Regions from separate parts of the Streptosporangium sp. LJ11 genome, predicted to be linked through region 4. Evidence: riboswitches for the same ligand, from Rfam matches in the RefSeq annotation. Region 4 holds a riboswitch; each other region holds the start of a gene.
The links. A riboswitch is a leader RNA that binds a small molecule or an ion and turns the genes downstream of it on or off. The one in region 4 is predicted to bind cobalamin.

Region 1: another riboswitch for cobalamin. It lies ahead of ACTOQ3_RS20070 (CbtB domain-containing protein); the one in region 4 lies ahead of cobN (cobaltochelatase subunit CobN).
Region 2: another riboswitch for cobalamin. It lies ahead of ACTOQ3_RS06380 (ribonucleoside-diphosphate reductase subunit alpha); the one in region 4 lies ahead of cobN (cobaltochelatase subunit CobN).
Region 3: another riboswitch for cobalamin. It lies ahead of metE (5-methyltetrahydropteroyltriglutamate--homocysteine S-methyltransferase); the one in region 4 lies ahead of cobN (cobaltochelatase subunit CobN).

The regions. Positions count from the first base shown of each region.
Region 1 covers NZ_JBPXMB010000013.1:29,767-37,544, forward strand. The annotation lists gene ACTOQ3_RS20055 (magnesium chelatase subunit D family protein) at 1-721, opposite strand, end outside; gene ACTOQ3_RS20060 (histidine phosphatase family protein) at 718-1,281, opposite strand; gene ACTOQ3_RS20065 (CbtA family protein) at 1,278-2,015, opposite strand; gene ACTOQ3_RS20070 (CbtB domain-containing protein) at 2,023-2,217, opposite strand; adenosylcobalamin (AdoCbl) riboswitch at 2,235-2,368, opposite strand; gene dop (depupylase/deamidase Dop) at 2,493-4,010, opposite strand; gene ACTOQ3_RS20080 (acyltransferase family protein) at 4,098-5,255, opposite strand; gene arc (proteasome ATPase) at 5,510-7,273, opposite strand; gene ACTOQ3_RS20090 (tRNA (adenine-N1)-methyltransferase) at 7,479-7,778, opposite strand, start outside.
Region 2 covers NZ_JBPXMB010000003.1:366,057-373,834, reverse strand. The annotation lists gene ACTOQ3_RS06390 (mechanosensitive ion channel family protein) at 61-1,179, opposite strand; gene ACTOQ3_RS06385 (ribonucleotide-diphosphate reductase subunit beta) at 1,271-2,266, opposite strand; gene ACTOQ3_RS06380 (ribonucleoside-diphosphate reductase subunit alpha) at 2,309-4,519, opposite strand; cobalamin riboswitch at 4,636-4,836, opposite strand; gene ACTOQ3_RS06375 (tripartite tricarboxylate transporter substrate-binding protein) at 4,841-5,860, opposite strand; gene glmS (glutamine--fructose-6-phosphate transaminase (isomerizing)) at 6,104-7,778, opposite strand, start outside.
Region 3 covers NZ_JBPXMB010000017.1:126,339-134,116, reverse strand. The annotation lists gene ACTOQ3_RS24950 (lytic polysaccharide monooxygenase auxiliary activity family 9 protein) at 1-284, opposite strand, end outside; gene ACTOQ3_RS24945 (SAM-dependent methyltransferase) at 931-1,728, opposite strand; gene metE (5-methyltetrahydropteroyltriglutamate--homocysteine S-methyltransferase) at 2,023-4,248, opposite strand; cobalamin riboswitch at 4,359-4,569, opposite strand; gene ACTOQ3_RS24935 (NUDIX hydrolase) at 4,755-5,489, shown strand; gene ACTOQ3_RS24930 (5'-methylthioadenosine/S-adenosylhomocysteine nucleosidase family protein) at 5,486-6,604, shown strand; gene ACTOQ3_RS24925 (hypothetical protein) at 6,673-7,778, shown strand, end outside.
Region 4 covers NZ_JBPXMB010000006.1:145,042-152,819, forward strand. The annotation lists gene ACTOQ3_RS11335 (precorrin-2 C(20)-methyltransferase) at 1-1,045, opposite strand, end outside; gene ACTOQ3_RS11340 (precorrin-8X methylmutase) at 1,066-1,692, opposite strand; gene ACTOQ3_RS11345 (precorrin-3B synthase) at 1,689-3,299, opposite strand; cobalamin riboswitch at 3,346-3,518, shown strand; gene cobN (cobaltochelatase subunit CobN) at 3,709-7,404, shown strand; gene ACTOQ3_RS11355 (glycoside hydrolase family 15 protein) at 7,478-7,778, opposite strand, start outside.

The DNA of each region.
Region 1 (7,778 bases), on a different contig from region 4:
GCTGCGGGCGCAGTTCCCCCTCCTCGGGGTTCATCGTCCCGACCAGCAGGAACCGGGCGGCGTGCCGTACCGACACCCCCTCGCGCTCGACGTAGCAGGTGCCGAGGGCGGCGGCGTCGAGCAGCAGGTCCACCAGGTGGTCGTGCAGGAGGTTGACCTCGTCGACGTACAGGACGCCCCGGTGGGCGCTCGCCAGGAGGCCGGGTTCGAAGGTTTTCACGCCCTCGGTGAGGGCTCGCTCGATGTCGAGGGAGCCGACGAGGCGGTCCTCGGAGGCGCCGACGGGCAGTTCGACGAGGCGGGCGGGCCGCGCTCCACCGGGCCGCACGGTGCCGGACCGGGCTCCGCCGGACCGGGTTCCGCCGGGCTGAACGGTGGCGGGCGGGGTGGGCCGGTCGCCCGGTTCGGTACGGCCATCGTGCGGCCCGTCCGGGCAGCCGGGGTCGGGGGCGGCGGGGTCGCAGGAGAAGCGGCAGCCGGTCACCACCTCGACGGGCGGCAGGAGCGCGGCCAGCGCCCGCACGACCGTGGACTTGGCGGTGCCCTTCTCCCCCCTGACCAGCACTCCCCCGACGCGGGGGGAGACCGCGTTGAGGATCAGCGCGAGTTTCAGGTCCTCCAGCCCCACGATCGCGGTGAAGGGATAGCGGGAGTCACGCACCTTCGGGTTCTCCTGTCCGTCTCGTCGAATCAAAGGGTCGCCGGGCGCTCTGACCGTCATGGGAGGTAGCTGAGCCGCCAGCGCCCGCCGCGCCCGGTGAGCGTCACGCGGGCCAGCGGCGCGACGTCGACGCGCCAGAAGGCCTGGGCGGGGGCGCCGAGGGCGTGGACGACCGCGGCGCGGATGACCGCCGGGTGGGTGACCGCGACGGCCCTGCCGGGGGCGCGGACGGCGAGCCAGCCGGACACCCTGGCCAGGAGCGCGGTGACCGGCTCCCCGCCGTGCGGCGCCGCGCCGGGGTCGCCGAGCCAGGAGGCGAGCGCCTCGGGTTCCGCGGCCTCGACCTCGCCGAGCGTCATCCCGCTCCAGCGGCCGTAGTCGCAGTCGGCCAGCAGCGGGTCGTGCTCGGCCCGCAGGCCGAGCGCCGCCGCCGTCTGGACGCAGCGCAGTTCGGCGGGGCAGGCCGCGGGACCCGGGCCGAGGTCCCGCGCCATCCCCTCGGCCCGGCGCAGGCCGCGTTCGTCGAGTGGTTCGTCACCCGGGAACGCGGCCCGTACCGTCGCCGAGGTGGAGGCGTGGCAGACCAGGAGCAGGCGGGTGACCCCCGAGGGGGTCGTCACACCGGGCCGCGCCTGCGGGCGGCGAAGGCGAACAGCGCGCCGACGCCGGCCCAGAAGACCACCTGGGTCCCCATGGAGGCGACCCGGAAGTCCCACAGGAGGTCGGCGGGGAAGCCCCGGGGCACCTCCGAGATCTTCGGCATGAGGATCCAGGCCGCGACGACGGGGACCAGGAAGGTGGCACCCGCCGACAGCCAGCGCACCCACGGTTCGCTCCGCGAGGCGTAGCGGTGGGCGGCGGTGCCGGCGGCGACCGCGAGGATCCCGATGACCACCGCGACCAGGTAGAGCACGGTGCGCCGGCCGATGGTCTCCGGGTCACCGACGGCCGGCGGGTTGGCGGGATATTTCATGAACGGGATGAGGACGATGGCGATGAACGCCGCGGCTGCGAGGGTGACCGCGAGCACCGGCTCCGATCGGGGTCCCGCCCGGCCGCGTACGGCCGCGTAGACGAGGGAGAACAGGCCCCCGACCGCCAGGCCGTACAGGCCGAGGGCGAGGAAGAGCCCGAAGCGCTGCCCGCCCCTGCTGACCAGGGCCTCCTCGTCGTGGGAGTGGGCCGCTGCCCCGGTGTCGTCGTGTGATCCGGCCGGGGAGGCGGCCGCGGCCGCCTCCTCCAGCGCGATGGCCTGGTCGATGCGCGGTTCGCCGACGGTGTAGGCGAAGACGGCCGCGAGCAGCCCTGCGAGCAGTCCGACGACGAGGCCCCGGACGATGAGTTTGGTGATCACCTGTGGCTCAGTGGCACGGCACGCCGAGCAGGTGACGCCCGTCGTGCATGAGTTCGTGCAGGTAGTTCCCCGCCTGTGAGATCGCTCCCTGGTCGAAGGTGACCAGGTAGGCGAGGAGCAGCAGCACCGGTACGGCGAGCAGCCAGCGGGTGAGCGAGGGCCATGGGATGGGCTGGGTGTGCGGTGCCGAGATCTGGCTCACGGCCACCTCCTCCGGGATTGACGCGTCCCTTTTCGTAGGTCGGTGGCGGCCGAGTGTGACCTGGCTTCCGGCTTCTGAGAGCCGGTTACAGTGGCGCGACCGCACCGGAGTTTCACCGGATTTCCCTCGCACCGCCACAAAACACCCGGAACGTATCCCGGTTCTCCGTCCCCCGTCAATCCGGGTGTCCGGTTTGACGGGCTCGGGCCGTCACGGGGTCCGGGCATGACGAGGGGGGAGGTGGCCAGGCCTGGCCACCTCCCCCCTCGCGGGAGTCACTGTTCGCCGGTCAGCGCCGTCACCAGCTCCGCGGCGGTACGGCAGCGGTCGAACAGCTCGCCCACGTGGGCCTTGGTGCCGCGCAGCGGCTCAAGGGTGGGGACGCGCTGCAGCGACTCACGGCCGGGGATGTCGAAGATGACCGAGTCCCAGGAGGCCGCGGCCACCGACTCGCTGTACTGGCTCAGGCAGCGGCCGCGGAAGTAGGCCCGGGTGTCGTTGGGCGGCACCTCGATGGCCCGCTGGACCTCTTCCTCGGTGACCAGGCGCTGCATGCGGCCCCGGGCGACCAGCCGGTTGTAGAGCCCCCGGTCGGGGCGGATGTCGGAGTACTGGAGGTCGACGAGCTGCAGGCGCGGGTGCGACCAGGGAAGGCCGTCACGGGTGCGGTAGCCCTCCAGGAGCTCCAGCTTGGCCACCCAGTCGAGCTCCCTGGACAGCTGCATCGGGTCCTCCGCCAGGCGGGTGAGGACCGACTCCCAGCGCTCCAGGATGTCCTTGGTGGGCTCGTCCAGGCCGTTGGCGCTGCGCTCCTCGGCGTACTTGCGGGCGAGCTCCAGGTATTCCATCTGCAACTGCACCGCGGTCAGCTTGCGGCCGTCGCGCATGGAGATCTCGTACTTGAGCGTGGGGTCGTGCGAGACCGCGCGCAGGGCCTGGACGGGGTTGTCCACGGCCAGGTCGCGGGTGAAGTAGTTGTCCTCGATCATGGCCAGGACGAGCGCGGTCGACCCCAGCTTCAGGTAGGTCGAGATCTCCGACATGTTGGCGTCGCCGATGATGACGTGCAGGCGGCGGTATTTCTCCGGGTCGGCGTGGGGCTCGTCCCGGGTGTTGATGATCGGCCGCTTGAGCGTCGTCTCCAGGCCCACCTCGACCTCGAAGAAGTCGGCCCGCTGGCTGATCTGGAAGCCCTCGCCCCGGGAGTCCTGGCCGATGCCGACCTTGCCCGCGCCGGTGACGACCTGCCGGGAGACGAAGAACGGCGTCAGGTGCCTGACGATGTCGGCGAACGAGGTGGCCCGGCGCATGAGGTAGTTCTCATGGCAGCCGTAGGAGGCGCCCTTGTTGTCGGTGTTGTTCTTGTAGAGCTGGATCGGGGCGTTGGCCGGCATCGCCGAGGCGCGGACCGCCGCGTCGTGCATCACCCGCTCGCCCGCCTTGTCCCAGATCACCGCCGCCCTGGGATTGGTGCACTCGGGCGTGGAGTATTCGGGGTGGGCGTGGTCGACGTACAGCCGGGCCCCGTTGGTGAGGATCACGTTCGCCAGGCCGAGGTCCTCGTCGGTCAGCTGGCTCTGGTCGGCCACCTCCCGCGCGAGGTCGAACCCCCGTGCGTCCCGCAGCGGGTTCTCCTCCTCGAAGTCCCATCGCGCGCGCCGAGCCCTCGCGGCCGAGGCCGCCAGATAGGCGTTCACGACCTGAGAGGAGGTCACCATCGCGTTGGCCCCCGGCTGTCCGGGCACGGAGATGCCGTACTCGGTCTCGATGCCCATCACCCGCCGTACCGTCATGCGCACCCTCTGTTCGTCAGGGACTGATTCTCTCCGTGGTATCTATTCCCGACCCTAGACCCTTCACTATGCCCGGTGGTCGGACAGTTATGGCACCGAAGCCTTTTCGCCCGTTGCGAGGGGGATCGAGGAGAGCGCGGGGAGCTGTGACGGGGACGGGGATGCGGCCCTTCTCCGCCTCCTGGACTTGACGAACTCCTGAAGCGGGCGCTCGGCCAACCGGTACACCAGGTAGGAGAACGCCATCGCGGCCAGCACGGTGACCAGCGCGGTCAGCGGGGGCGGCAGCACGTCCCGCAGGGCGGGGACGATCAGGACCGCGGCCGGGGTGTGGAACAGGTAGAGCGGGTAGGTGAGCGCGCCCAGGACGACCAGGCCGCGCCAGCGCAGCCACCCCAGCCAGCCGAGCGCCACCATCGCCATGAGCACGTAGAAGCCGATCACGGTGGCGACCACGGCCCACTCGGGCACGGGCATCGCGGCGTAGCCGACGTTCTCGATCCGCCCGGCCACCCGGTCGATCGCCGCGTTCACCGCCAGGCCGCCGCTGATCCCGGCGAGGCACCACAGGACGAGCCTGGGGCCGAACTTCGTCATCAGGAAGAACGCCATGCCGCCGACGAAGTACGCCGCGTACTTGGGCATGACCACCAGGTCCACCCAGGCCTCCTCGCTCCCGGCGAAGAACCCGGCCGCCAGCAGCCAGACGCCCATGAAGGCCAGGCAGCGGTTGAGCGTCACCCCGGCGATCACCAGGATCGAGATCAGCACGTAGAAGCGGAGCTCCACCCACAACGACCAGTAGACGCCGTTGGCGTCGTAGACGCCGAGGGCCCGCTGGAGCATCGTGAGGTTGATCCCGTACTCGCCGAGGCTGAGCTTGGGGTCCAGGGCCGTGGCGGCGGTCAGCCCGTAGACCGCGGCGGTGACGGCCACGCTGACCCAGTAGGCGGGAAAGAGCCGCACCAGCCGGGAGAGGGCGAACGCCCCCAGGCCCCGCCCCCAGATGCTCATCAGGATCACGAAGCCGCTGATCATGAAGAACAGCTCGACGCCGAGGATGCCGAGCCCGGAGATGGTGGAGATCGCCGGGAACAGCTCGGCCGGGCGGTCGCCCCACACCGAGGCGAAGGCGATGAAGTAGTGGAAGGCGAGCACCGCCATGGCGGCGAGGAAGCGCAGGAGGTCGAGCTCGGCGAGGCGGCCGCCTCCCCGAGGCGCCTCGCGGGGGCCCGCGCCGTTCACCGGGCGGCCGGGCCGGAATGTTCACGCACGCCACTTGGACGGCGTCTCGATCATTCGGGTTCCCCGTGACGGCCGTCTATTTCCGTTCCCTTCAGGGACGGGTGTGAAAGGAGATACGGACTCGCAAGGACGAAAATGGATAAAACCGGACAAAGTTTATCAACTGCCGAACGCCCGCGCCATCGACGAGGGTTTTCGGGAAGACGCCGGCGGCGCGGCCCCCGGGAGGGGGCCGCGCCGCCGGTCACACGTGGTTACAGGTACTGACCGGTGTTGGCCACCGTGTCGATGGAGCGCCCGGCCTCGGTGCCCTGCTTGCCCGTCACGAGGGTGCGGATGTAGACGATCCGCTCGCCCTTCTTGCCGGAGATGCGGGCCCAGTCGTCGGGGTTGGTGGTGTTGGGCAGGTCCTCGTTCTCGGAGAACTCGTCCACGCAGGCCGCCAGAAGGTGCTGGATCCGCAGGCCCTTCTGCCCGGTCTCCAGGAACTGCTTGATCGCCATCTTCTTGCCGCGGTCGACGATGTTCTGGATCATCGCGCCGGAGTTGAAGTCCTTGAAGTACAGGACCTCCTTGTCGCCGTTGGCGTAGGTCACCTCGAGGAAGCGGTTCTCCTCGCTCTCGGTGTACATCCGCTCGACGACCCGCTGGATCATGCCGGAGATGGTCTCCTGGCGGTTGGCGCCGTGCTCGGAGAGGTCCTCGTCGTGCAGCGGGAGCTCGGGGATGAGGTACTTGGAGAAGATGTCCTTGGCCGCCTCGGCGTCCGGCCGCTCGATCTTGATCTTGACGTCCAGGCGGCCGGGCCGCAGGATCGCCGGGTCGATCATGTCCTCGCGGTTGGAGGCGCCGATCACGATGACGTTCTCCAGGCCCTCGACGCCGTCGATCTCCGACAGGAGCTGGGGAACGATGGTGTTCTCGACGTCGGAGGAGACGCCCGAGCCTCGGGTCCGGAAGATCGAGTCCATCTCGTCGAAGAACACGATCACCGGGGTGCCCTCGGAGGCCTTCTCACGAGCCCGCTGGAAGACCAGGCGGATGTGCCGCTCGGTCTCGCCGACGTACTTGTTGAGAAGCTCGGGACCCTTGATGTTGAGGAAGAAGCTCTTGCCGGACTGGCCGGTCTTCTCCGCGACCTGCTTGGCCAGGGAGTTGGCGACGGCCTTGGCGATGAGCGTCTTGCCGCAGCCGGGCGGCCCGTAGAGCAGGACGCCCTTGGGCGGGCGGAGCTTGTGCTCGCGGAAGAGGTCGGCGTGCAGGTACGGGAGCTCGATGGCGTCCCGGATCTGCTCGATCTGCCGCATGAGCCCGCCGATCTCCTCGTAGGAGATGTCGGGCACCTCCTCCAGGACGAGCTCCTCGACCTCGGACTTGGGGATGCGCTCGTAGACGTAGCCCGAGCGGGGTTCGAGCAGCAGGGAGTCGCCCGCCCGGATCGGCTGGTCCATCAGCGACTCGGCGAGTTTCACCACCCGCTCCTCGTCCGCGTGCGAGATCACCAGCGCGCGCTGACCGTCCTCGAGGAGCTCCTTGAGCATCACGATCTCGCCCAGGTCCTCGAAGCCGAGGGCCTCGACCACGTTGAGCGCCTCGTTGAGCATGACCTCCTGGCCACGCTTCAACGACTCGACGTCCACCGCGGGACTCACGTTCACCCTGAGTTTGCGGCCGCCGGTGAAGACCTCCACCGTGCCGTCTTCCCTGGTTTCGAGGAACACACCGAACCCGGACGGCGGTTGCGCCAGCCGGTCTACCTCCTCCTTCAAGGCGACGATCTGGTCCCTGGCCTCCTTGAGGGTGGCCACCAGACGCTCGTTCTGGCCGGTTACGGCCGCGAGGTTCGCCTGCACGTCATGGAGACGCTCTTCGAGAATCCTGGCCTGCCGGGGAGACTCCGTCAGCTTCCGACGCAACGCGGTGATCTCCTCCTGCAGGAAGGAGACCTGTGTTGTGAGGTCGGCGACCTCCCGTTCGCGCTGCGCGGCACGAGCCTCAGCGTCGTCGCGAGCTGCCACGGCGTCACCTCCTTCCCAGTCGAGACCGACTACTCAAAACCCTACCCATCTAAGGGCTGTCCCTTACCTGGCTGAGCAGTGTTCATATGACTACATTAAGTGCGTGATGATTAATCCTTTTTGGCGCTTTTAGTCCTAGAAGTATAAGAACACGAAGGTCTGCTTCCGTGTCACGCTCTCACGGACCGTCGTGGCCGAATCGTCATCATGTGGCGGAAGACGTGGAAGTCGCGGACTCCTCGCCATTGGCCCCCTTCGCCGGACGTCTACGTCGAGGTGGTGGCGTCACCCCGTCAGCCATGCGACGGGCCGTGACCAGGAACCCGGTGTGGCCGACCATCCTGTGGTCGGGCCGTACGGCGAGTCCCTCGACATGCCAGTCACGAACCAGGGTCTCCCACGCATGGGGCTCGGTGAAACTCCCGTGCTCCCGCAGAGTTTCGACCGTACGCGAGAGCTGGGTTGTGGTCGCCACATAACAGCAGATCACACCGCCGGGGGTGAG
Region 2 (7,778 bases), on a different contig from region 4:
CCGGGCGTCGCGGACCGCTCCCGAACACGCCTCACGAACCGGACGGGCGGGCCCGTCGCCTCAGACCGGATCCCGCCGGTCGCCGTCCCGATCGCGAGAACCGTCCTCACGGGAGTCGCCCCCCAGGCCCCGCGACATCAGGCCCGCGCCCATCAGCCCGGTGAGCGTCCCGGGAACGGTCGCGGACGGGGGCGGGATCTCGACCCGGAAGCGGGGCAGCGCCTCGGGGTACCTCTCTCGGATGAAGGTCACCATGTGCTCGCGCATGTCGCACTTGAGGTCCCAGGCACTGGCGGAGTCGGCGGCGCTCATCAGGGCGCGCAGCTCCAGCAGCCCGTTGGGAAGGGTGTCGGTGACCTGGAGGGTCCAGTCCTTCTGGTCCCAGAGCGGGTGCTCGCGCAGGGCCCGGTAGAGCTCGGCGCGCAACTCCTCCACCGGCACCGACCAGTCGACCCGGAACATCACGTGGCCGATCACCCGGCTGCTGTGCCGGGTCCAGTTCTCGAACGGGTTGGCCGTGAAGTAGGAGACCGGCAGGACGAGCCGCCGCTCGTCCCACAGCCGCAGCACCACGTAGGTCAGGCTGAGCTCCTCTATTCGGCCCCACTCCCCCTTCACCACGACGACGTCGTCCAGCCGGAGCGCGTCGCTGAAGGCCAGCTGGAGCCCGGCGAGCATGTTGCCCAGGGTCGACTGGGCGGCGATACCGACGACGACACCGGCGATCCCGGCCGAGGCCAGCAGCCCGGCCCCGAGCGCCCGCACCTGCGGGAAGGTGAAGAGCATCGCGCCCAGCGCGACCACGATGATCACCGCCGAGGCGACCCTGCGGACCAGGGTGATCTGGGTGCGGATGCGGCGGGCCCGGCGGTTGGCCTCGCCCTCGACGGTGATCAGGCGTTCCAGCACCACGTCGGTGACCGCGTAGGCGGCCTGGATGACCAGCCAGGTGGCGCATCCGATCATCGCCAGGCCGAGACCCTGATAGACCAGCCGGCCGACCACGGTCGCCGTCATCTGGGGCTCGTAGGCGGTGTAGGCCGTCACCACGGCGGCCGTGGCGAACCCCGGCCAGGTACAGCGGCGCATGAGCGGACCGGCGAGAACCCATTTCTCACCGATCAGCCGCGAGCGCAACACCCGTCGTACCACCTCCACCGCCACGACGGCGGCCGCCACGGAGACAATCATCATGATCCAGCCGGACACTTGAGGCGTCCTCCTCGACGTCTGTCATCCTCGTCGTGCTCTTCCCTGGATCACCAGCTAATCAGAAGGATTCGTCGAATGTGACATTCCCTTCGACGGCTATCTGGTAGGCCGAAACCCGCCGTTCGAAGAAGTTGGCCAGCTCCTGCACGTCCTGCAACTCCATGAACGCGAACGGGTTGGCCGTGCCGTAGCGGGCGGGCATCCTCAGCCTGACCAGGCGCTGGTCGGCCACGTACTCCAGGTACCGGCGCATCTGGTCCACGCTCATCCCGAGCAGGCCGTCGCCGCACAGGTCGGCCGCGAAGGCCAGCTCGGCCGCCACCGCCTCCTCGATCATCTGGGTGACCTGCTCGGCGAGCTTGTCGTCGAACAGGTCCGGCTCCTCGGCCCGTACGGTCTCCACGACGCCGAAGGCGAACTCCATGTGCATGGACTCGTCGCGGAACACCCAGTTCGTCCCGGTGGCCAGGCCGCTGAGCAGGCCCCTGGAGCGGAACCAGTAGACGTAGGCGAAGGCCCCGTAGAAGAACAGCCCCTCGATGCACGCCGCGAAGCAGATCAGGTTGAGCAGGAACGCCCGCCGGTCCTCCCGCGTCTCCAGCCGGGTCAGCCCGCCGAGCGAGTCGATCCAGCGGAAGCAGAACTCCGCCTTGTCCCGGATCGAGGGGATGTGCTCGACCGCGGCGAAGGCCTTGACCCGCTCGTCCGGATCGGGCAGGTAGGTGTCCAGCAGGGTCAGGTAGAACTGGACGTGCACCGCCTCCTCGAACAGCTGCCTGCTGAGATAGAGGCGCGCCTCGGGGGCGTTGAGGTGCTGGTAGAGGTTGAGGACGAGGTTGTTGGCCACGATCGAGTCGCCGGTGGCGAAGAACGCCACGAGGCGGTTGATCAGGTGGCGCTCCTCGGGCGTCATCCTCGCCAGGTCGGCCAGGTCGGAGGTGAGGTCCACCTCCTCGACGGTCCAGGTGTTGCGGATCGCGGCCCGGTAGCGCTCGTAGAACTCGGGGTAGCGCATCGGCCGCAGGGTGAGATCCATGCCGGGGTCGAGCAACATCGGGTGAATGCCTTTCTGAGGGCTTTCGGGGAGCCGGGGCGGCTACTGGCAGGCGTCGCAGTACTCGGGGTTCTCCAGGGAGCAGGCGACGGCTTCGGGGTCGGGCGCCGCCCGCTCCACCGGCGCCGCCACGGTGGCCTGCGCGATCCTGGTGGCCGGGCGCGAGCGCAGGTAGTAGGTGGTCTTGAGGCCCGACTTCCACGCGTAGGCGTACATCGAGGAGAGCTTGCCGATGGTCGGCGTGGCCATGAAGAGGTTCAGCGACTGCGACTGGTCGATGTACGGGGTGCGCGCGGCGGCCAGGTCGATCAGCGCCTTCTGCGGCAGCTCCCAGGCCGTCCGGTAGAGCGCCTTCAGGTCGGCGGGGATCTCCGGGATGTCCTGGACGGAGCCGTCGGCGCGCTTGATCGCGTCGCGGATCAGCGGGGTCCACAGGCCGCGGGCCTGGAGGTCGCGGACGAGATAGCGGTTGACCTGGAGGAACTCCCCCGAGAGGGTCTCGCGCTTGAAGACGTTGGAGACCTGCGGCTCGATGCACTCGTAGCAGCCCGCGATGGAGGCGATCGTGGCCGTCGGCGCGATCGCGATCATCAGCGAGTTGCGCAGGCCGGTCCCGGCGATCCGCTCCCTGAGCTCGGCCCACTCCGCGGACCCCGCCGCCTCGTAGTGGTCGGGGTGGAGCACCCCGGCGGCGGCCCTGGTCTCCTCGTACGACGGGTGACGGCCCCGCTCCACGGCCAGGTCGGAGGAGGTCCGGTAGGCGGCGAGCGCGATCTCCTCGGAGATCCTGGTGGACAGCTCCAGGGCGCGCGGCGAGTCGAACGGCAGCCGCAGCGTGAACAGCACGTCGGCCAGGCCCATCACGCCGAGCCCGATCGGGCGCCACTTCCGGTTGGCCGCCTCCGCCTCGGGGGTCGGGTAGAAGCCCAGGTCGATGGTGCGGTCGAGGAACCGCACGGCGGTACGGACGGTCGCGCGCAGCCGCGCCCAGTCGACGGCCTCCCCGGCGTCCGCCGACAGGTGGGCGGCGAGGTTGATCGAGCCGAGGTTGCAGACGGCGGTCTCCGCGTCGCCGGTGACCTCGAGGATCTCGGTGCAGAGGTTCGACAGGTGGATGACGTTCTGGGGCCTGGCCGTCTGGTTGGAGGTCCGGTTGGCGGCGTCCTTGAAGGTCATCCAGCCGTTGCCGGTCTGGGCGAGCGTGCGCATCATCCGCCCGTACAGGGTGCGGGCGGGGATCTGCCGGGTGAAGCGGCCCTCGGCCTCGGCGGCCCGGTAGGCGTCGTCGAACGCGGCGCCGTACAGGTCGGTGAGGTGCGGGACCTCCTTGGGATCGAACAGCGACCAGACGCCGTCGGCCTCGACCCGGCGCATGAACTCGTCGGGGATCCAGTTGGCCAGGTTCAGGTTGTGCGTGCGGCGGGCCTCCTCGCCGGTGTTGTCGCGCAGTTCCAGGAACTCCTCGACGTCGGCGTGCCAGGGCTCCAAGTAGACGCAGGCCGCGCCCTTGCGCCGGCCGCCCTGGTTGACCGCGGCCACGCTGGAGTCGAGCGTGCGCAGCCAGGGCACGATGCCGTTGGAGTGACCGTTGGTGCCGCGGATCAGCGAGCCCCGCGAGCGGACCCTGGTCCAGGCGATCCCGATGCCCCCCGCGTACTTCGACAGCCGCGCGACCTGCCCGTAGCGCTCGTAGATGGACTCCAGCTCGTCGCGGGGCGAGTCGAGCAGGAAGCACGAGGAGAGCTGGGGCCTGCGGGAGCCGGAGTTGAACAGCGTGGGCGAGCTGGGCAGGTAGGACAGGGTGGCCATGAGCGCGTACAGCTCGGCGGCCTCCTCGACGGTCTCGGACAGGCCGCAGGCCACCCGGAGGAAGAAGTGCTGCGGGCGCTCCAGGACCTTGCGGGTCCTCGGGTGGCGCAGCAGGTAGCGGTCGTAGACGGTACGCAGCCCGAAGTACTCGAACCTGGCGTCGGCCTCCGGATCGGCCAGCGCGTCCAGGACCCCGGCGTGGGCGGCCACGAACTCCGCGAGCCCGTCCTGGATCAACCCCGCCTCGTGGGTCGCGGCGATGGACTCGGAGAAGTCGCGGACGCCGTGCTCGGCGGCCTCGTCGGCGATCAGCTCGGCCAGCATCGCGGCGGCGACCCTGGAGTTCTCGGGATCGGTGATCACCCGGGCGGCCGCCTCGTCGATGGCCAGCCTGCGGTCGTCCGACGCGGTCCCCGCCGCGGTCTCCGCCAATGCCTGTGTCACGTAGTGCCCCTCGCTCGATCGGACTTCCCCGTACGGCTCCGCCGGATGGGCACGCGTCCGCGAGCGATCCCGGGCACGCCGGATCGCCTCGTTCCGCGGACCCTCCCACGAGGCCCTGGACGTTCACGTCACCGGCAGGTCTTCGGACTCACGGGCGCACCGCACACACCTACCGGCCGTCGCTTCCCAGGCATGGTTCACCCAGTGCTCGATAACGGCTTTCGTTCCCGTTCACCGCTGCGGGGCAGTCCCGGAATCTCACCGGGTTCCCTCTTGCCTCGCCCCTCGCGGGGCGAACCAGCAACGAGCAGGATCCTACATCTAGGGGCGCCGGACGCAACTACCCCAACAGGTTGTGTCGGAGGACTTCAACAGTCCGAGCTCGTGAAGCACGCCGCGAGTGCGGCCCGTCTCGGTGGAGAGCCACTGGCGGAACTCGTCGCCGCTGAGGTAGACCCGGCTCCAGCCGTGGGACGCGCACAGGGCACGCCAGCGCGGCGCGGCGTCGATCCTGTCACACAGGGCGATCGCGGCGTCCCGGTCCCCCGGGCTCATGCCCTTGGGACCCAGCAGGCCGCACCAGTCGCTGTACTCCAGGCGGACGTCGACCTCCATGAGCGTCGGCGCGTCGATCCCGTCGATCCGGCCGCCGGAGGAGACCACCAGGGGCCGCAGGCGGCCCGCGGCGATCTCGGGCCGCAGGGCGCGCGCCGATCCCAGCAGGGCCGCCACCCGGCCGACGTGGAGCGCCTCGGCGGCGTCCTCGGGGGCGAGGTATCCGGCGTACTCCAGCAGCCGGATGTCCACCCCCAGGCACTTGCCGATCATGCCGTAGAGCACGTGGTCGGAGCCGCCCTCCGACCGTCCGCCGACCGTCAGCCCCGCCGGGTCGTGCCGCAGCCGCGCGACGAAGTCCTCGAAGGTGCGCAGGCGGGAGCCGGAGGAGACCACCAGGACCGCCCAGTCGCCGACCAGGCGGGCGATGGGAGTGGCGGCGTTCACCACGGCCGTGGTGTTGGCGATCTCCGCGGCGGCCACCATCGGCATCGCGGTGACGAGCAGCCTGCCCTCGCGCGCGAAGGGTCCGCGGAAGGCGCCGAACGCGTCGCGCGGGGCGGAGCCCAGGGCTCCCGCCCGCTCGACGGCCATGGCGGTGCGCGCCAGTCCCGACTGGACCAGGACGGTCGCCAGCCTGCCCGCGATCCTGTCCCAGCCGTGGCCGTCGGCGGTCGGCTCGAGAAGGAACAGGCGCTTCACCGCCGGATCGGCGCCGCCGTCCGCACCGCACCCCGCGGCGACCACGGCCCCCGCCGCCAGTGCGAAAAACCCCCTACGGCGCATAAGCGCCCCTTCCCCCAAGAACCCCCTATACCATAGGTTACTTTCCCCTCACTTTCTGTGATGAAGTGGGGTATGCCGGAACTTCCGGTGATCCACGTTCGGGCACGGATCACCGGAAAACACTGGAAATCCGGATATCGAAGACGACCGTCTCGCGAGGGCTCAGGAAAACGCACCCCCGCCCCCGGCAGGCCGGGGACGGGGGTGCGAAGGCAGAGAGGTAGAAGAGAGGTGGAGAGGGTCTCACTCCACCGTGACGCTCTTGGCCAGGTTCCTGGGCTTGTCGACGTCCCTGCCCAGCGCCACGGCGGCGTGGTAGGCGAAGAGCTGGAGCGGGATCGACAGCAGGATCGGGTCCAGCTCGGTCTCGTTCTTGGGCACCACGACGCAGTCGTCGGCCAGCTTGGGGTCGGCCGTGCGGTGGCCCACCATGAGCACCCGGCCGCCCCGGGCGCGGATCTCGCCCAGCGTGGTGAGGTTCTTGTCCAGCAGTTCGTCGTCGGGGACGATCGCCACCGTCGGCATGTCCGGGCCGATCAGCGCCAGCGGCCCGTGCTTGAGCTCGCTGGCCGGGTACGCCTCGGCGTGCACGTACGAGATCTCCTTGAGCTTCTGCGCGCCCTCGCGGGCCACCGGGTAACCCCTGACCCGGCCCACGAACATCATGCTCGGCGACTCGGCGTACTTGCCCGCCAGCTCCTCGATCTGCGGCTCCAGCGCCAGGATCTCCTTGATCTGGTCCGGCAGCCTCCGCAGGCCGTCGCAGATCCTGCGGCCGTCGGCGGGAGACAGGTCACGCACCCGGCCCAGGTGCAGCGCGAGCAGCGCGAAGGCCACGGCGGTCGAGGTGAACGCCTTGGTGCTCGCCACCGAGACCTCGGGACCCGCATGCAGGTAGACGCCGCCGTCGCACTCGCGGGCGATCGCGCTGCCCACGGTGTTGACGATGCCGAGCACCCGGCCGCCCTTGCGCTTGAGCTCCTGCACGGCGGCGAGGGTGTCGTAGGTCTCCCCCGACTGGCTGATCGCCACGTACAGGGTATCGGCCTCCACCACCGGGCTGCGGTAGCGGAACTCGCTGGCCGGCTCCGCGTCGGCCGGGATGCGCGCCAGCTCCTCGATGAGCTGCGCGCCGATCTGGCCCGAGTAGTACGCGGAACCGCAGCCGATGATCTTCACCCGGCGGAACGAGCGGGTCTCCCGCGCGTCCATGTTGAGACCGCCCAGGTGGGCGATGTGGAAGCGGTCGTCCAGCCGCCCGCGCAGCGTCCTGGCCACCGTGTCGGGCTGCTCGGAGATCTCCTTGAGCAGGTAGTGCTCGTAGCCGCCGGTGTCGTAGTGCCCGGCCTCCCAGTCGACGGTCAGCGTCTCCTTGGCCGTCTCCCGCGCGTCGCTGGCGAAGGTGTTGAACCCGTCGGCCCGCAGCACGGCGATCTCGCCGTCCTCCAGGTGCACCACCTGGCGGGTGTAGCGGACCAGCGCGGCGACGTCGGACGCGGCGAACATCTCCTTCTCGCCGATGCCCAGCACGATGGGGCTGCCGTTGCGCGCCACGACCACCTCGCCGGGACGCTCGGAGTCGATCACCGCGATCCCGTACGTGCCGACGACCCGCTTGAGCGCGGTCCGCACGGCCTCCTCCAGCGAGTCGGCCTCCTTGACCGTGCGGGCGATCAGGTGCGACAGCACCTCGGTGTCGGTCTCCGACAGGAAGATCGCCCCGTCGGCCTCCAGCTTGGCGCGCAGTTCGTCGGCGTTCTCGATGATGCCGTTGTGCACGACGCCGATGCGCTCGTCGGTGGACAGGTGCGGGTGGGCGTTGACGTCGCTGGGCGCGCCGTGGGTGGCCCAGCGGGTGTGGCCGATGCCCAGGCCGCCCTTGAACCGCGCGGGCACGACCGCGGCCAGGTCGGCCACC
Region 3 (7,778 bases), on a different contig from region 4:
GTGACCGAGTTGCCCACGCTGGTGGCCGGCCAGCCCTTGCTCTCGTCGCTGAGCTGGGAGAACCGGGCGATGTTGGCGTGGCAGTTCCGCAGGCCCTTGGGGCCCTCCACGCTCTGGGGCTCGTAGATGATGTCGCCGCAGTTGGAGACCCGGCCCTGGGCGCACATGGCCTGGCGGCTCGGCGGCGACGAGATGTAGCCGTGCGCGTTGGCGGGCGAGGCGATGAACACGGTCGAGGCGACGGCGATGATCGCCATCGCGAGGAAGGTGACCGTTCTGCGCATGTCCTGCTCCTTCGCTGGGGGGTGACTCGAATATAAAAGAAAGTTTCCTAACAGTAAACATTCGAGTCATGAAATATTCGGAAGCCGGTCAGGCGCGACGGCCCCTTCGGCCGGGCCCCGGGAGCGGCGGTTCTCACGGTTGGCCGCCCGGTCGCTCTTTTCGGGGATGACGGCCCTGATGTGGCGTCGGCACAGATGGCCGCGGTTGTCGCGGGAGGAACGGGAGGGAGCAGGCCTTGTCGGCGGCCGCCGCGGCAGGGCGGGTACACGGGCGGCCGGACCTTGATACGAGCCAGGACGGCGCGAAACCGCGCGCTGTCCCCGCTTGCCCCACGGTCAAACGGTCAACGCTTGCCCCACGGTCAAGACGAAGGACAGCGGACGACATCGCCGGCCGACCGGCAGGTGGACCTTGCCGGTCACCCACCCCGAGAAAGGCCGGGCTGCCCACGGGCAGCGGCCCCGCCGATCATCGTCTGCGAAGGAGGTGCGCCCGAGCTCGGCGCAGATCGTGTGGACGGCGTCGACTCGGGCGGCCGGCAGGTGGGTGTGCTCGCGCGGCGGGAAGGTCTCCCCCGGCCGTTTCGTGAACCTGGAACGGATCACCATCGGGACCCGGTGGACGTCTCCCGAAGGGACGCGACCCCTACGGAACTCTCGCGACCATGCCGAAGATGCCGGGTTCCGCGAGGTCGGGGATGGGGTCGAAGTCGTCCTCGGGGCGCCAGCCCTGGACGGGGACGATGCCCGGAGCCAGGAGCTCCAAGCCCTCGAGCCACGCGGCCATGTCCGCGCGGGTGCGGCCGACGACGGCTCCCTGACGGGTGCGGCCGTACAGCTCCTGGCCCTTCTTCGCCAGGTCTCCGGTCAGCTCGCCGGGGTGGCCGTGGGAAATGGCCACGTAGCTGCCGGACACCAGCGGGCGACGGATCTCGGCGATGATGCCGGCCGCCTCCTCGTCGTCGGGGATGAAGTGCAGGACGGCCAGCAATAACACTCCCACCGGCTGGGTGAAGTCCAGGTAGTCGTGGACCGTGGGGTGCCGCAGCAGGGCGGCCGGGTCGCGGATGTCGGCCGGGACGACCACCGTGCCGGGGTTGTCGGCGAGCAGCGCGCGAGCATGGACGAGCACCACGGGATCGTTGTCGACGTAGACCACCCGTGAGCTCGGCGCCGCGCGCTGGGCCACCTGATGAACGTTCTCCTGCGTCGGCAACCCGGCGCCGATGTCGAGGAACTGGCGGACGCCCGCGTCGACGAGGGTGCGCACGGCCCGGCTCAGGAAGGCACGGTTGGCCCTGGCGTTCTCGCGCGCGTTCGGCACGGACTGGAGCACCATATCGGCGGCTTCACGATCCGAGGCGAAGTGGTCCTTGCCGCCCAGCAGGTAGTCGTATATGCGTGCCGCGCTCGGCACGGTCAAGTCCACGCCCGGTATATCCATGGACGAAAGGTTAATGAATCAAGCTCCTTCATCGGCGTTTTTCGCGCAAAGGCTGGACATCGGTCCCCGGCCGCCCGAGCGAGGTCTGCGCGCTCGCCAGGAGTCAGCCGTTCCGGCATGCACGACCTCGGCCGAACGTAGAGGCGCTCGATCAACGATCTTCTGCACCGGCCCGCCTGGCGACGCCGCGACGCAGGACCCCGGCAAGCCACGAGACCGGCCCCTGCCTCCGAGGCTCGATCATGTGGCTGAAGCTCCTCACCCCAGCCACATGATCGAACCTCTGAACCGGCTCTAGACCGCTTCCGCGCGGACACGCAGGGCAGCCTCGACCATGTTCCTGAGGCTGGCCTCCGTCTCCGGGTAGTCGCGGGTCTTCAGGCCGCAGTCGGGGTTGACCCAGAGCAGGGCCGGATCCACCGAGGCCGCGGCCGTACGCAGGGCGGCCTCGATCTCCCCGACCGAGGGCACCCTGGGCGAGTGGATGTCCCACACGCCGGGCCCGATGCCGCGCGCGTAGCCGAAGGCGCGCAGGTCGTCCAGGAGTTCCATCCGGGAGCGGGCCGCCTCGACGCTGGTCACGTCGGCGTCCAGGTCGCCGATCGCGCCGATGATCTCTCCGAACTCCGAATAGCACATGTGGGTGTGGATCTGCGTGCTGTCGGCCACCCCGCTGGTGGCCAGCCGGAACGCGGCGACCGCCCACTCCAGGTATGCCTCGTGGTCGGCCCGCCGCAGCGGCAGCAGCTCCCGCAGCGCGGGCTCGTCGACCTGGATGATCCTGATGCCCGCCGCCTCAAGATCGCGGATCTCGTCGCGCAACGCCAGCGCCACCTGCCTGGCGGTCTCGCCCAGTGGCTGGTCGTCGCGGACGAACGACCAGGCCAGCATGGTCACCGGGCCGGTGAGCATGCCCTTGACCGGCTTCTTCGTCCGCGACTGCGCGTAGGAGGCCCAGCGCACCGTCATCGGCTCGGGACGGGAGACGTCGCCGAACAGGATCGGCGGGCGGACGTAGCGGCTGCCGTACGACTGCACCCAGCCGTGCTCGGTGGCGGCGTAGCCCTCCAGCATCTCGGCGAAGTACTGGACCATGTCGTTACGCTCGGGCTCGCCGTGCACCAGCACGTCCAGGCCGATGTCCTCCTGCAGCGCGATGACGCGGTCGATCTCGGCCTCCATCCTGCGCTCGTACCCGGCCCTGTCGATGTCGCCCGAGCGCATGGCGGCGCGGGCCTGGCGCACCTCGCCGGTCTGTGGGAAGGAGCCGATGGTGGTGGTGGCCAGCGGCGGCAGGCCCAGGTCGGCGTTCTGCACGGCGAGCCGCTCGGCGTGCGGGGCGCGCGGGCTGCCCTCGCCCAGGGCATCCAGCCTGGCTCGCACCCGGGGGTTGAGGAACCGCTCGACGGTCCTCTCCCCCGCGACGACCTCCTCGCCGTTCAGCGCCCGGCCGATCCGTACGACCTCGTCGACCTTCTGCCTGGCGAAGGCCAGCCGCTCGCGCAGCCGCGGGTCCAGCGAGGTCTCGGCGTCCAGGTCGAGCGGGACGTGCAGCAGCGAGCAGGAGGTGCTCACCACCAGCCGGTCGCTCAGGCCGAGCAGCGCGGCGCAGGTCGCCAGCGCCTTCGCGATGTCGGTACGCCAGACGTTGCGGCCGTCGACGACCCCGGCGACGAGGGTCTTGCCGGGCAGCCCACCGGCGGCGGCCAGCGCCTCCAGGTTGCCGGGCGCCGAGACGAAGTCCAGGCCGACGGCCTCGACCCGGCTGCGGGCCAGGATCTCCAGTGCGGGCCCGATCTCGCCGAAGTAGGTGGCCACCAGCAGCCGGGGGCGGCTGCTGAGCTCCCCCAGCCGCGCGTAGGCCCGGCGCAGCGCGGCCAGCTCCTCCTCCGTATGGTCGGCGGCCAGTACCGGCTCGTCCAGCTGCACCTCGGCCACCCCCGCCGCGGCCATCCGCTCCAGCAGCTCGGCGTAGGTCTCCAGCAGGCCGTCCAGCAGCCGCAACGGCGCGAAGCCGGGCTCGGTGGACTTGGCCAGCAGCAGGAACGACAGCGGCCCGACCAGCACCGGCCGGGTCTCGACGCCCAGCCGCCGCGCTTCGGCGTACTCGGCCAGCGGCTTGCTCCAGTCGAGCCGGAACCGGGTCTCGGGGCCCACTTCCGGAACCAGGTAGTGGTAGTTGGTGTCGAACCACTTGGTCATCTCCAGCGGTGCGACCCCCTCGGCGCCGCGGGCCATCGCGAAGTACGGGTCCGCGGCACCGGAAAACCGCTCGGGCACCGCGCCCACCATGACGGTGGTGTCCAGCACGTGGTCATACAAGGAGAAGGTGTTGGACGGCACCGCGTCCAGCCCCGCCTCCGACAGCTTCCGCCACACTCCTTGCCGCAACCCGGCGGCCGTCTCCTGCAAGCCGGCGGCGTCGACCCGCCCGGCCCAGTGATCCTCCGTCGCCCGCTTCACCTCGCGACGGCCCCCGATACGGGGATAACCCAAAACGGTCGTGGTGACCTTGCTCATGGCGTCCTTCCCTCGGCTCATGCCATGCCGACCCACGGCCACACGGAAGGAACACCCAGGAAAAACCCATCCCAGGCCCTCCCACGAGACCACGGATCACCGCACACCGGACGGCGCACGAGCGGCTGGCAGGTCTTCGGACTCGCGGGCATCACACACACTCCTACTGACCGTCGCTTCCCAGATGACACGCACCCAGTGCCGATGACGGCGTTCGTTCCCACTCACCGCTGCGGGGCAGTCCCGGAATCACACCGGGTTCCCTCTTACGACTCCCGACACCAACACGGCACCGGGAGAACCAACCGCGCCACGAGCATAACCCGCCCCCACCCCCACCGGACCGGGACGCCACCCAGCGGATCGATGAGGCAGGGATCACCTTCGATCACCCGGCCGCGCGCTCATCCCCATCAGCGTGAAGTAACCCTCAGCGGACCGTGGCTGTCTAGAACTAACCATTGCGCTACTTTCTGTCAAAGTGACAGAAATCTAATGTCGCCTCCATGAGCGATGACCGATGGGAGCCACCAGCCGTCCTGCTCGCCGTTGACCTGGTGATCCTTACCTTGCGCGAATCGCGCCTGCACGTGCTCCTCGTCGAGCGTGGCATCGAGCCGTGCAAGAGTGCCCAAGCTCTGCCAGGCGGCTTCCTTCAGCATTCGGGAGAGAGCCTCATCGAGGCGGCTCACCGGGAGCTGGCGGAGGAGGCCGACCTGGATGTCGAGACACTCCGCCTTGAGCAACTCGGCGTCTATGACGACCCTGGCCGTGACCCTCGCGGCCGGGTGGTGAGCGTTGCCTATCTGGCCATCGCCCCTCGGCTGCCCGAGCCGATCGCCGGGACCGACGCCGCCCGCGCAGGCTGGCAATCCACCGACCGGGTGCTTTCCGGAGCGTTGAAGCTCGCTTTCGACCACCGGCACATCGTCGCGGACGGCGTCGAGCGCGCCCGCGTCAAGCTTGAGCATTCCGCACTCGCCACAGCCTTCTGCAGGCCGACCTTCACGATCACCGATCTCCAGGACGTGTACGAGGCGGTATGGGGGATGCCACTCGACCCCCGCAACTTCTACCGCAAGGTCCAGAAGACCGAGGGCTTCATCGTCTCTGCCGGTTCGGCACGGAAGGCCGCGACCGGACGACCGGCTCGGCTGTTCAAAGCCGGCCCTCGCGATGTTCTGAACCCCCCGATGATCCGGCCCACCGACTCGCCAAACGGAAAGGAACCAACGCAGTGAGCCTCGTCGTGATCCTCACCGCACTAGACCTGGAATACCAGGCGATCCGAGAGAAGCTGATCAACCCGCGCCTGCACCGACACCCGCAAGGCACCCGCTTTGAGGTGGGCCGACTGGCGGACGGGCGATCCCGGGTGGCCCTCGCCCACGTCGGCAAGGGCAATCACTCCGCGGCGGTGCTCACCGAACGCGCCATCGCCGAATTCCAACCGGCCGCTCTCCTGTTCGTGGGTGTGGCCGGCGCGCTGCATCCGGACATCGCTCTCGGAGATGTGGTGGTGGCCACGCACATTTACGCCTTCCACGGTGGGACCAGCGAGGATGACCGCTTCAGGAGCCGTCCCCGCGTCTGGGAGACCTCGCACGCCGCCGAGCAGATCGCCCAGCACCTGTGCCGCAGCGGTGCCTGGGGCAAGGATCTCGATTCCCGCCCGGATGTGCACTTCGGGCCGATCGCCGCAGGAGAAGTGGTCCTGAACTCCCGGCTCTCCTCACACGCCCGCTGGATTCGCGACAACTACAACGACGCGCGGGCGATCGAGATGGAAGGCGCAGGCGTGGCGCAGGCCGGGCAGCTGAACCGAGCGCTGCCGGTGGTCGTGATCCGGGGCATCAGCGACCGAGCCGACGGCACCAAGGAGACCACGGATCGCGAACGGTGGCAGCAGCGGGCAGTCGCCAACGCGGCCGCGTTCGCCGCAGCTCTCGCCGAAGAACTGTCCACCGAAGAGCCCACGAGAAGGAGCTCCACCATGCCCGACACGACCAGGAACATCGCGAAGGGGAACGCTCGCGTGGGAGTGCAGGCAGGTACCGTACACGGCGGCATAAGGATCTCTCCCGAACCGTCCAGACCGACGGACCTGCCCGAAGCGCTGCTCTCCTTCCGCACCCGGCTCCAGCAGGCACGGGCGGCGGAACGTTTGGACGAGGTGACCTACAAGGCGGCGGAAGCGGAACTCGCCGTGGCCGACCAAGCGCTGAACACGGAGACGCCGGACCGGAAGAACATGCTGACGCTGGCGCTCAAGAAACTACGCGGACTCGTCGGTGATGTGGCCGAGCTGGCGGCGGAGCTGACAGTCATCATCGCCCTTGCCCAGGCCCTGTCATGACAGAACCCGGGCACCACGGCGGCAACGTGGCCGCGGGTTCCGCTCAAGTCGGAGTGCAGGCCGGGACGGTGCACGGCGATGTCGTTTACATGACGACACCACAGGACTCACCGGAGACCAAATTCCGGACGGGTGTCTCCTTCCTGCAGGGGCGCATGCCGAAACAGGCCCGGCAGCTCATCCGCGAGGCAATGACCGACTACACCACCAACGAGGTCTGCTTCTACTGGCTCCTCGCCATGGTGAGCGGCCGGACCCGGCACGAGTTGAACAAAGACGAGACCGTCCAGCTAAGAGACAGGAGCGCCATCCTTCGGCTCTCGGGCGAGGACGCGTGGCGGGACGGCGTACGGATCATCGACCGTCTCCTGGAGTCGGCCGGTAAGGCCGAGGCGGACATCCGCGTTGTGGTCAAAGAGCTCGACGCGCTACGCGAACCGCAACGCGGCCTGATCCTGGAGCACTTGGAGCTGTACCTCGACGGCCCGATCGAGGACCATCTGTGGCACCGGGCGCTGTCGAAAGCCAAAACGGACCAGATGGCCAGCGACCGGGAAGATCGAATCTGGAAATTCTTCCATCCCGTGCCAGCCGTCCCCTTGCCTCGAGAGCCGCGGCCATCCGGCATCCCTCTGGGGACCTGGGTCCAAACCGTAACGACGACGGCTGTGCTTCTCGTGACGACAGCCCATCTCGGCTATCTGGTCCTGAGGAGCGGCAGCGTTCCCTCGATGCTCGCCTACCTGCTGGCTGTCACCGGCGCCTTCGTCGGCGTACGGAACGCTGTGGACTGGCGCTTTCGTGTCGTACGCTGCCACGCCAAGAACAGGGAGTATTTAGGGTTCGCGACCGGTACACCGCCTGGCGGCTTTGCGAAGAGGGCGAAGCACCGGATAGACCACTACTTCGCCATATACCTTCCGTCCGGCGTGGACCGAGACGCCTGGCTGGCACAGACCAAGGGGATCCGCGGGAGCCTCTGTGAGGAGATCGCTGAGGTTTACGCAGGGATCCCGGGCGGAGTCGAGAAGGTCGCCTGGCTTATCCGGCACCGAGCGAGCGACGTCAGCACCCGCCACAGGAAAGGCACACTGTGGAATTACCGCGAGGAACTCGCGACGCCTCGGCGAACAAAGACGCTGGCGATCCTCGGACTTGCCACCCTCACAGGTGG
Region 4 (7,778 bases):
GCACCGCGCTGGCCATCGCGAACACCCCGGGGTCGCCCGAGGACACCACGGCCACCCTCGATCCGGCCGCGGCCAGCTCCAGCGCGTGCGCGGCCCGTTCGGCCTCGACCCGGTTGTCGGTGGGGTGGCGGCGCTGGCGCGGGTTGGGCGGGACGCGGTCCAGGTAGGGGCCGTACCCGACGAGCTCGTCGACCCCGGCCAGCGCCTCCTGCGCCTCCGGCGTCAGCCACGGCCGCCCGGCGGGGCCGAGCCCCACCACGACCACCTCGCCGCGCGCCCTCACCTCGCCCGCGCTCCCGGTTCCGGTGGCGGGCGCGGGGCTCGCCGCGTTGACGGGGCTCGGGATCAGCGCCAGCGAGAAGTACGGGACGCTGCCCGGGTCGACCTCGGCGAGGGGGGCGAGGCGCTGCTGCCCGGTGGTGGCGCGCTCGACGTACCAGGCCTCGTCGAGACGCCCGGCCTGGGCCAGCGCGTCGCGGACCTTGGTGAAGGTACGGCCGAGCTTCAGCACGGCCGCCGAGTCGGTGGCCGCCAGGCGCTCGGCGAGCACCTCGGCCGGGAGCGTTCCCGGCAGCACGGTCAGGACCTCGTCCCGCTCGACCAGCGGGCGCCCCAGGACCGCCGAGGCGCCGCTCACGGACGTCACGCCCGGCACGACCTCGGTGACGTAGCGGTGCGACAGGCGCTTGTGCATGTGCATGTACGAGCCGTAGAAGAGCGGGTCGCCCTCGCACAGCACCACCACGTCGCGCCCGGCGTCCAGATGGGCCGCCAGCCGTACCGCGCAGGCGGCGTAGAAGTCGTCGATCGCCCCCTGGTAGCCGCCGGGGTGGTCGGTGGTCTCGGTGGTGAGCGGGTAGATGAGCGCCTCCTCGACCTGTCCCTCCCGCAGGTAGGGGGCGGCCACCGAGCGGGCGATGCTCCGGCCGTGGCGGGCGCTGTGGAAGGCGATCACATCCGCCTCGCCGATCAGGCGGGCGGCCTTGACGGTCACCAGTTCGGGGTCGCCGGGTCCGAGCCCCACGCCCCACAGCCGTCCGGTCACGCGTCCGGTCACGTCGTCGCTCACTCTTCCTCGCTCGCCATCGCGTTGACCGCGGCGGCGGTCATCGCGCTTCCGCCCCGCCGCCCGTCCACGACCAGGTACTCCAGGTTCGCCGGGTGCTCGGCGAGGGCCTGCTTGGACTCGGCGGCACCGATGAAACCGACCGGGACGCCGAGTACGGCGGCCGGGCGGCCCGCGCCCTCCTCGACCATCTCCAGCAGCCGGAACAGCGCGGTCGGCGCGTTGCCGATCGCGACCACCGAGCCCTGGAGCCTGTCGCGCCACAGCTCCAGCGCGGCGGCGCTGCGGGTGGTGCCCAGTTCCGCGGCGAGTTCCGGCACCCGGGGGTCGCCGAGGGTGCAGATCACCTCGTTGCCCGCGGGCAGGCGCCGCCGGGTCACCCCGGAGGCGACCATCATGGCGTCGCAGAGCACCGGCGCGCCCGCGCGCAGCGCCTCGCGCGCCGAGGCCACCACGCCGGGTGACCAGCGCAGGTCGCTCACCAGGTCGACCATCCCGCAGGCGTGGATCATGCGGACCGCGACCCGGGCGACGTCGGCGGGCAGGCCGGACAGGTCGGCTTCCGCGCGGATGGTGGCGAAGGAGCGGCGGTAGATCTCCGCGCCGTCGCGGACGTAGTCGATCACAGTTCCCCTCTGGCGGCCGCCAGCGCGGCCGCGGTCTCCTCGATGCCGGAGCAGGTCAGATCGGTGCCGTCCAGCTCCAGGCGGTAGCCGTCACCGGTGGCGACCACATCCGCGACCCGCCCCCTCGGACGGCCGCAGCGCCTGCCGCAGCCCGCCCAGTGCACGGGGAGCGTATCGGTGCCCGGCCCGTTCCCGGACGGCGGGGCCACGGACGGCCCGCTCCCGAACCGCTCCCTTCCGGGCGGCACGGCCGGGGGTGGTGCGACCGCGGGCGGCGGGACGGCGGGCGGCGAGGTCGTGCCGACGGCTACGGCGGTGGCTGTGCCGACGGCTACGGCGGTGGCTGTGCTGACGGCTATGGCGGCGGCCGCGTCGGCCTGGACGTCGGCCAGGGACTTGGCGCAGCCGGGGCGGCCGGTGCAGGCCGTCACGCCGATCCACGGCGAGGCGGGGTCGACGACCAGCCCGGCGGCCTCCAGACGGGCGGCCGTGCCCGCGACCTCGGCGCGGTCCAGGCCGGGCAGGACCACGCCACGCCATGGCGTGAGCCGGATCTCCCCGCCCGAGGCGGCGTCCGCGAGCAGCAGTGCCAGCGCGGAGGTCAGCCGCCCCAGCGGGATCGCCACCCCGAGCGCGACCCGCGCGTCCCCGTCTCCGGTGCCGCTCGCGGGATCCGTCCCTCCTCCGGCGCCGGTTCCGCTCCTCGTCCCGTCCGTGCTCCCGAGGACCCCGACCGGCCCGAGGGTCACGACCCGCGGTCTCACCGGGTCGAAGGGTGTCGTGCCGGGAACCCCGAGGGCGGTTCGCACGCGGGCGGCGATCAGGGAGGGACCGCCGGGGAGTTCGGCGATCCGCCAGGCGGTGACGTCCCGGGTGGCCAGCTCGTCGAGGAACGCCTCGGCGGCGGCGAGCAGGGCGGTCACGGCTCCGGCCGGCGGGACGCGCAGGCCGGTGTCGGTCCCGGCGAGGATCAGCGCGGCCTCGTCCGGCCCCGTGAGCAGGATCCCGGCGTCCGCGCCCAGACCGGCCACGTCCCCCCGGCCGTCGTCGAGGGCGAACATGAACCGCCCCGGCAGGGCGGCGAGGGCGGGGCGGGCGCACAACCGCCGGTCCAGCTCGCCGATCAGCGGTGTGACGTCGGCGATGCCGCCGCCGCGCGGATAGTGCGGACGATCCGAGATACCCGTGCTGTCTGGAGTGTCCGCACCGCTCGATCTGTTCGGCCCGCTCGGCCCGGCCGGCCCGCTCGGCTCGGTGGGTCCGTCCAGTCCGGTCAGCGGGGAGGCGAGGATGTTGCGGATCCGCTCGTGCGTCGCCGAGGGCAGCAGGCCCGCCCTCGCCATCCGCGTGGCGAACCCGTCCCCCGTACCGCTGTCCGGATCCTCCGGGCCGAGGCCGCGCACCTGGACGTTCGCGCGGGAGGTCAGCTCGATGACGCCGCCGCCGTACGCCGCGGCGGCCTCGGCGAGTTCGCGCAGCTGGAAGGGGGTGAGACGGCCTCCGGGCACGCGGACGCGGGCCAGGCCGCCGTCCGCGGCGGCATGGACCTGAAGCGCACCGGGACATGCGTCGAGTCGCGATCGTCCGGAAAAGTCGGCAATGGACACTCGAAGGATGCTAACGCCAGTTTCTTGCAACGAACCGGACTGCCGTAGTGTCATCGGTGGCGACGGCAAAGGGAGGAAGCCGGTGTGAATCCGGCGCGGTCCCGCCACTGTAACCGGGGAGCGAACCCCACCCGGGCCACTGTCCGACGACGGGCGGGAAGGCCGGGGTGAGCACCGATCCGGGAGCCAGGAGACTCCAGCCGTCGCGGCCGACGACGACCCGGGGCGAGGACCCCGAGGGAGGAAGCTCCGTGCGCTCTTCGCCGTTCCCCCGCGACACCGTGGCATCGCCGTTCCCCCGCCACACCGCGCGCTTCTCACGGTTCCCCCGCCACATCGTGGCGCCGTTCCCCCGCCACGCCGTGGCGCCCCTGGGCCGTACCGCCCTTCCTCTCCCGGAGTGTGGCGCGTGATCCTCCTGCTCTCGACCTCCGACACCGACCTGCTGAGCGCTCGCGCGAGCGGCGCCGGCTACCGGCTCGGCAACCCCGCCCGGCTCGCCGCCGCAGACCTCCCGCCGTTGCTGGAGGGCGCCGACCTGGTCGTGGTACGCCTGCTGGGCGGGCGCCGCGCCTGGGAGGAGGGGCTGGACGCCCTGCTCGCCGGCCCCCGGCCCGTCGTCGTGCTCGGTGGCGAGCAGGCGCCCGACGCCGAGCTGATGGAGCTGTCCACGGTGCCCGGTGGGGTCTGCGCCGAGGCGCACGCCTACCTCGCCCACGGCGGCCCGGCCAACCTGACCGAGCTGCACCGTTTCCTGTCCGACACGCTGCTGCTCACCGGCCACGGGTTCGCCGCGCCCGAGCCCACCCCCACCTGGGGGACGCTGGAGCGCGAGGCGCGCGACCAGGACGGTCCCGTCGTCGGAGTGCTCTACTACCGGGCCCACCACGTGGCCGGCAACACGGCCTTCGTCGAGGCGCTCTGCTCGGCGATCGAGGACGCGGGCGCGCGGGCGCTGCCGGTGTACTGCGCCTCCCTGCGCACCGCCGAGCCCGGCCTGGTGGAGGTCCTGCGCGCGGTGGACGCCCTGGTGGTGACCGTGCTCGCCGCGGGCGGGACCCGCCCGGCGACCGCGTCGGCGGGCGGGGACGACGAGGCCTGGGACGTCGGCGCGCTCGCCGAGCTGGACGTGCCGATCCTGCAGGGCCTGTGCCTGACGAGCAGCCGGGCCTCCTGGGAGGAGAACGACGACGGCCTGTCCCCGCTGGACGCCGCCACCCAGGTCGCGATCCCCGAGTTCGACGGGCGGATCATCACGGTGCCGTTCTCCTTCAAGGAGATCGACGAGGACGGGCTCACCGTCTACGTGGCCGACCCCGAGCGGGCCTCGCGGGTGGCGGGCATCGCGGTGCGCCACGCCGCGCTGCGGCACATCCCGCCCGCCGAGCGGCGGCTGGTGCTGATGCTGTCGGCCTACCCCACCAAGCACGCCCGCATCGGCAACGCCGTCGGCCTGGACACCCCGGCCAGCCTGGTGCGGCTGCTGGCCGCGCTCGCGCGGCGCGGTTACGACATCGGCGCCGAGGACGAGCTGCCCGGGGTGACCGGGCAGGACGGCGACGCGCTCATCCACGCGCTGATCGCCGCGGGCGGGCAGGACCAGGACTGGCTCACCGAGGAGCAGCTCGCCGGAAACCCGGTGCGCATCGCGGCGAGCCGGTACGCCGAGTGGTACGCCACCCTCCCGGCGGACCTGCGCGCCCGGATGGAGGAACACTGGGGCCCGGCGCCCGGCGAGCTGTTCGTGGACAGGTCGCGCGACCCGGAGGGCGAGATCGTGCTGGCCGCGCTGCGCTCCGGCAACGTGGTGGTCATGGTGCAGCCGCCGCGCGGCTTCGGCGAGAACCCCATCGCGATCTACCACGACCCCGACCTGCCGCCCAGCCACCACTACCTGGCCGCCTACCGCTGGCTGGCCGACGGCTTCGGCGCGCACGCCGTGGTCCACGTGGGCAAGCACGGCAACCTGGAGTGGCTGCCCGGCAAGTCGGCGGGCCTGTCGGCCTCCTGCGGCCCGGACGCCGCGCTCGGCGACCTGCCGCTCATCTACCCGTTCCTCGTCAACGACCCCGGCGAGGGCACCCAGGCCAAGCGCCGCGCGCACGCCACCCTGGTCGACCACCTCGTCCCGCCGATGGCCCGCGCCGACAGCTACGGGGACATGGCCAGGCTGGAGCAGCTCCTCGACGAGCACGCCTCCATCGCGGCGATGGACCCGGCCAAGCTGCCCGCGATCCGCGCCCAGATCTGGACGCTGATCCAGGCCGCCAGGCTCGACCACGACCTCGGCGTCGCCGACCGCCCGCACGACGCCGAGTTCGACGACTTCCTGCTGCACATCGACGGCTGGCTGTGCGAGGTCAAGGACGTCCAGATCCGCGACGGCCTGCACGTGCTCGGGGCCGCCCCCGAGGGGCGGCCGCGCGTCGACCTGGTGCTGGCCATGCTCCGCGCCCGGCAGATGTGGGCGGGCGGCGAGGCGCTCGTCGGGCTGCGCGAGGCCCTCGGCCTGGCCGAGGACGGCAGCGCCGGACGGATCGGCGTCGACGAGGCCGAGACCCTGGCCCGCGCCCTGGTCGAGGCCATGGAGCACCGCGGCTGGGACCCGTCGGCGGCGGGGGAGGTGACCGCCGAGGTCCTGGGCCGGGCGGACGCCCCGGCAGGAGGCGCCGGTTCGACCGGCACGCACGACGCGACCGGCCGGAGCGGCGCGCCCGGCGCCGGGGGAGCGGCCGTCGCGCGCGGAGCGGATCCCGGGACGGTGGAGAGGATCCTGCGGTTCGCCGCCGTCGAGGTCGTGCCCCGGCTGGCGCGTACCACCGACGAGATCGACGCGATCCTGCACGCCCTCGACGGCGGTTACGTCCCGGCCGGGCCGAGCGGGTCGCCGCTGCGCGGGCTGATCAACGTGCTCCCCACCGGCCGCAACTTCTACTCGGTCGATCCCAAGGCGGTGCCGAGCAGGCTGGCGTGGGAGACCGGCCAGGCGATGGCCGAATCCCTGCTGGAGCGCTACCGCGCCGACACCGGTGACTGGCCGCGCTCGGTCGGGCTGTCGGTCTGGGGGACGAGTGCCATGCGCACCGCCGGGGACGACGTCGCCGAGGTGCTGGCGCTGCTCGGCGTGCGGCCGGTCTGGGACGAGGCCTCGCGCCGCGTCACCGGCCTGGAGCCGATCCCGGCCACCGAGCTGGGCCGCCCGCGCGTGGACGTCACCATCAGGATCAGCGGCTTCTTCCGCGACGCCTTCCCGCACGTCGTGGCGATGCTGGACGACGCCGTACGGCTGGCGGCCGGGCTGGAGGAGCCCGAGGAGCTCAACTACGTGCGGGCGCACGTGCTCGCCGACCAGGCCGAGCACGGCGACGAGCGCAGGGCCACCATGCGGATCTTCGGCTCCCGGCCGGGGGCCTACGGGGCCGGGCTGCTGCCGCTGATCGACAGCCGCAACTGGCGCGACGACGCCGACCTGGCCGAGGTGTACGCGGTCTGGGGCGGCTTCGCCTACGGCCGGGGCGTCGACGGCGTTCCCGCCAGGCGGGACATGGAGACGGCCTACCGCAGGATCGCCGTGGCGGCCAAGAACGTCGACACCCGCGAGCACGACATCGCCGACTCCGACGACTACTTCCAGTACCACGGAGGCATGATCGCCACCGTCCGGGCGCTCACCGGCAAGGCCCCGGCCGCCTACATCGGCGACAGCACCAGGCCGGACGCGGTCCGCACCAGGACGCTCTCCGAGGAGACGTCCAGGATCTTCCGCGCCAGGGTGGTCAACCCCCGCTGGCTGGCCGCGATGCGCAGGCACGGCTACAAGGGCGCCTTCGAGCTGGCCGCCACCGTCGACTACCTGTTCGGCTACGACGCCACCACCGGCGTCGTCGCCGACTGGATGTACGACAAGCTGGCCGCGACCTACGTGCTGGACCCGGAGAACCAGGCGTTCATGGCCCGGTCCAACCCGTGGGCGCTGCACGGGATCGCCGAGCGGTTGCTGGAGGCGGCCGGCCGGGGCATGTGGGAGCACCCCGACCCCGCCATCCTGCGCGACCTCCAGGAGGTCTACCTCAAGTCCGAGGGAGACCTGGAGGACGGCGCCTGACCCACGGACTCACCGGCCCCGCGCGGCCCGCCCTCGCGGCGGGGCCGCGCGGGGCACGCGCCCGGACGGGCGTTCAGCCCAGGGCGTGGTCGAGGTTGAACGCGGCGCTGATCAGCGCGAGGTGGGTGAAGGCCTGCGGGAAGTTGCCGAGCTGCTCGCCGGTCTGCCCGATCTCCTCGGCGTACAGGCCGAGGTGGTTGGCGTACGTGAGCATCTTCTCGAACGCCAGCCGGGCCTCGTCCAGGCGCCCGGCGCGGGTGAGCCCCTCGACGTACCAGAACGAGCAGATCGAGAAGGTGCCGTCCTCGCCGCGCAACCCGTCCGGGCTGACCGCGGGGTCGTAGCGGTAGACCAGCGAGTCGGACACCAGGTTC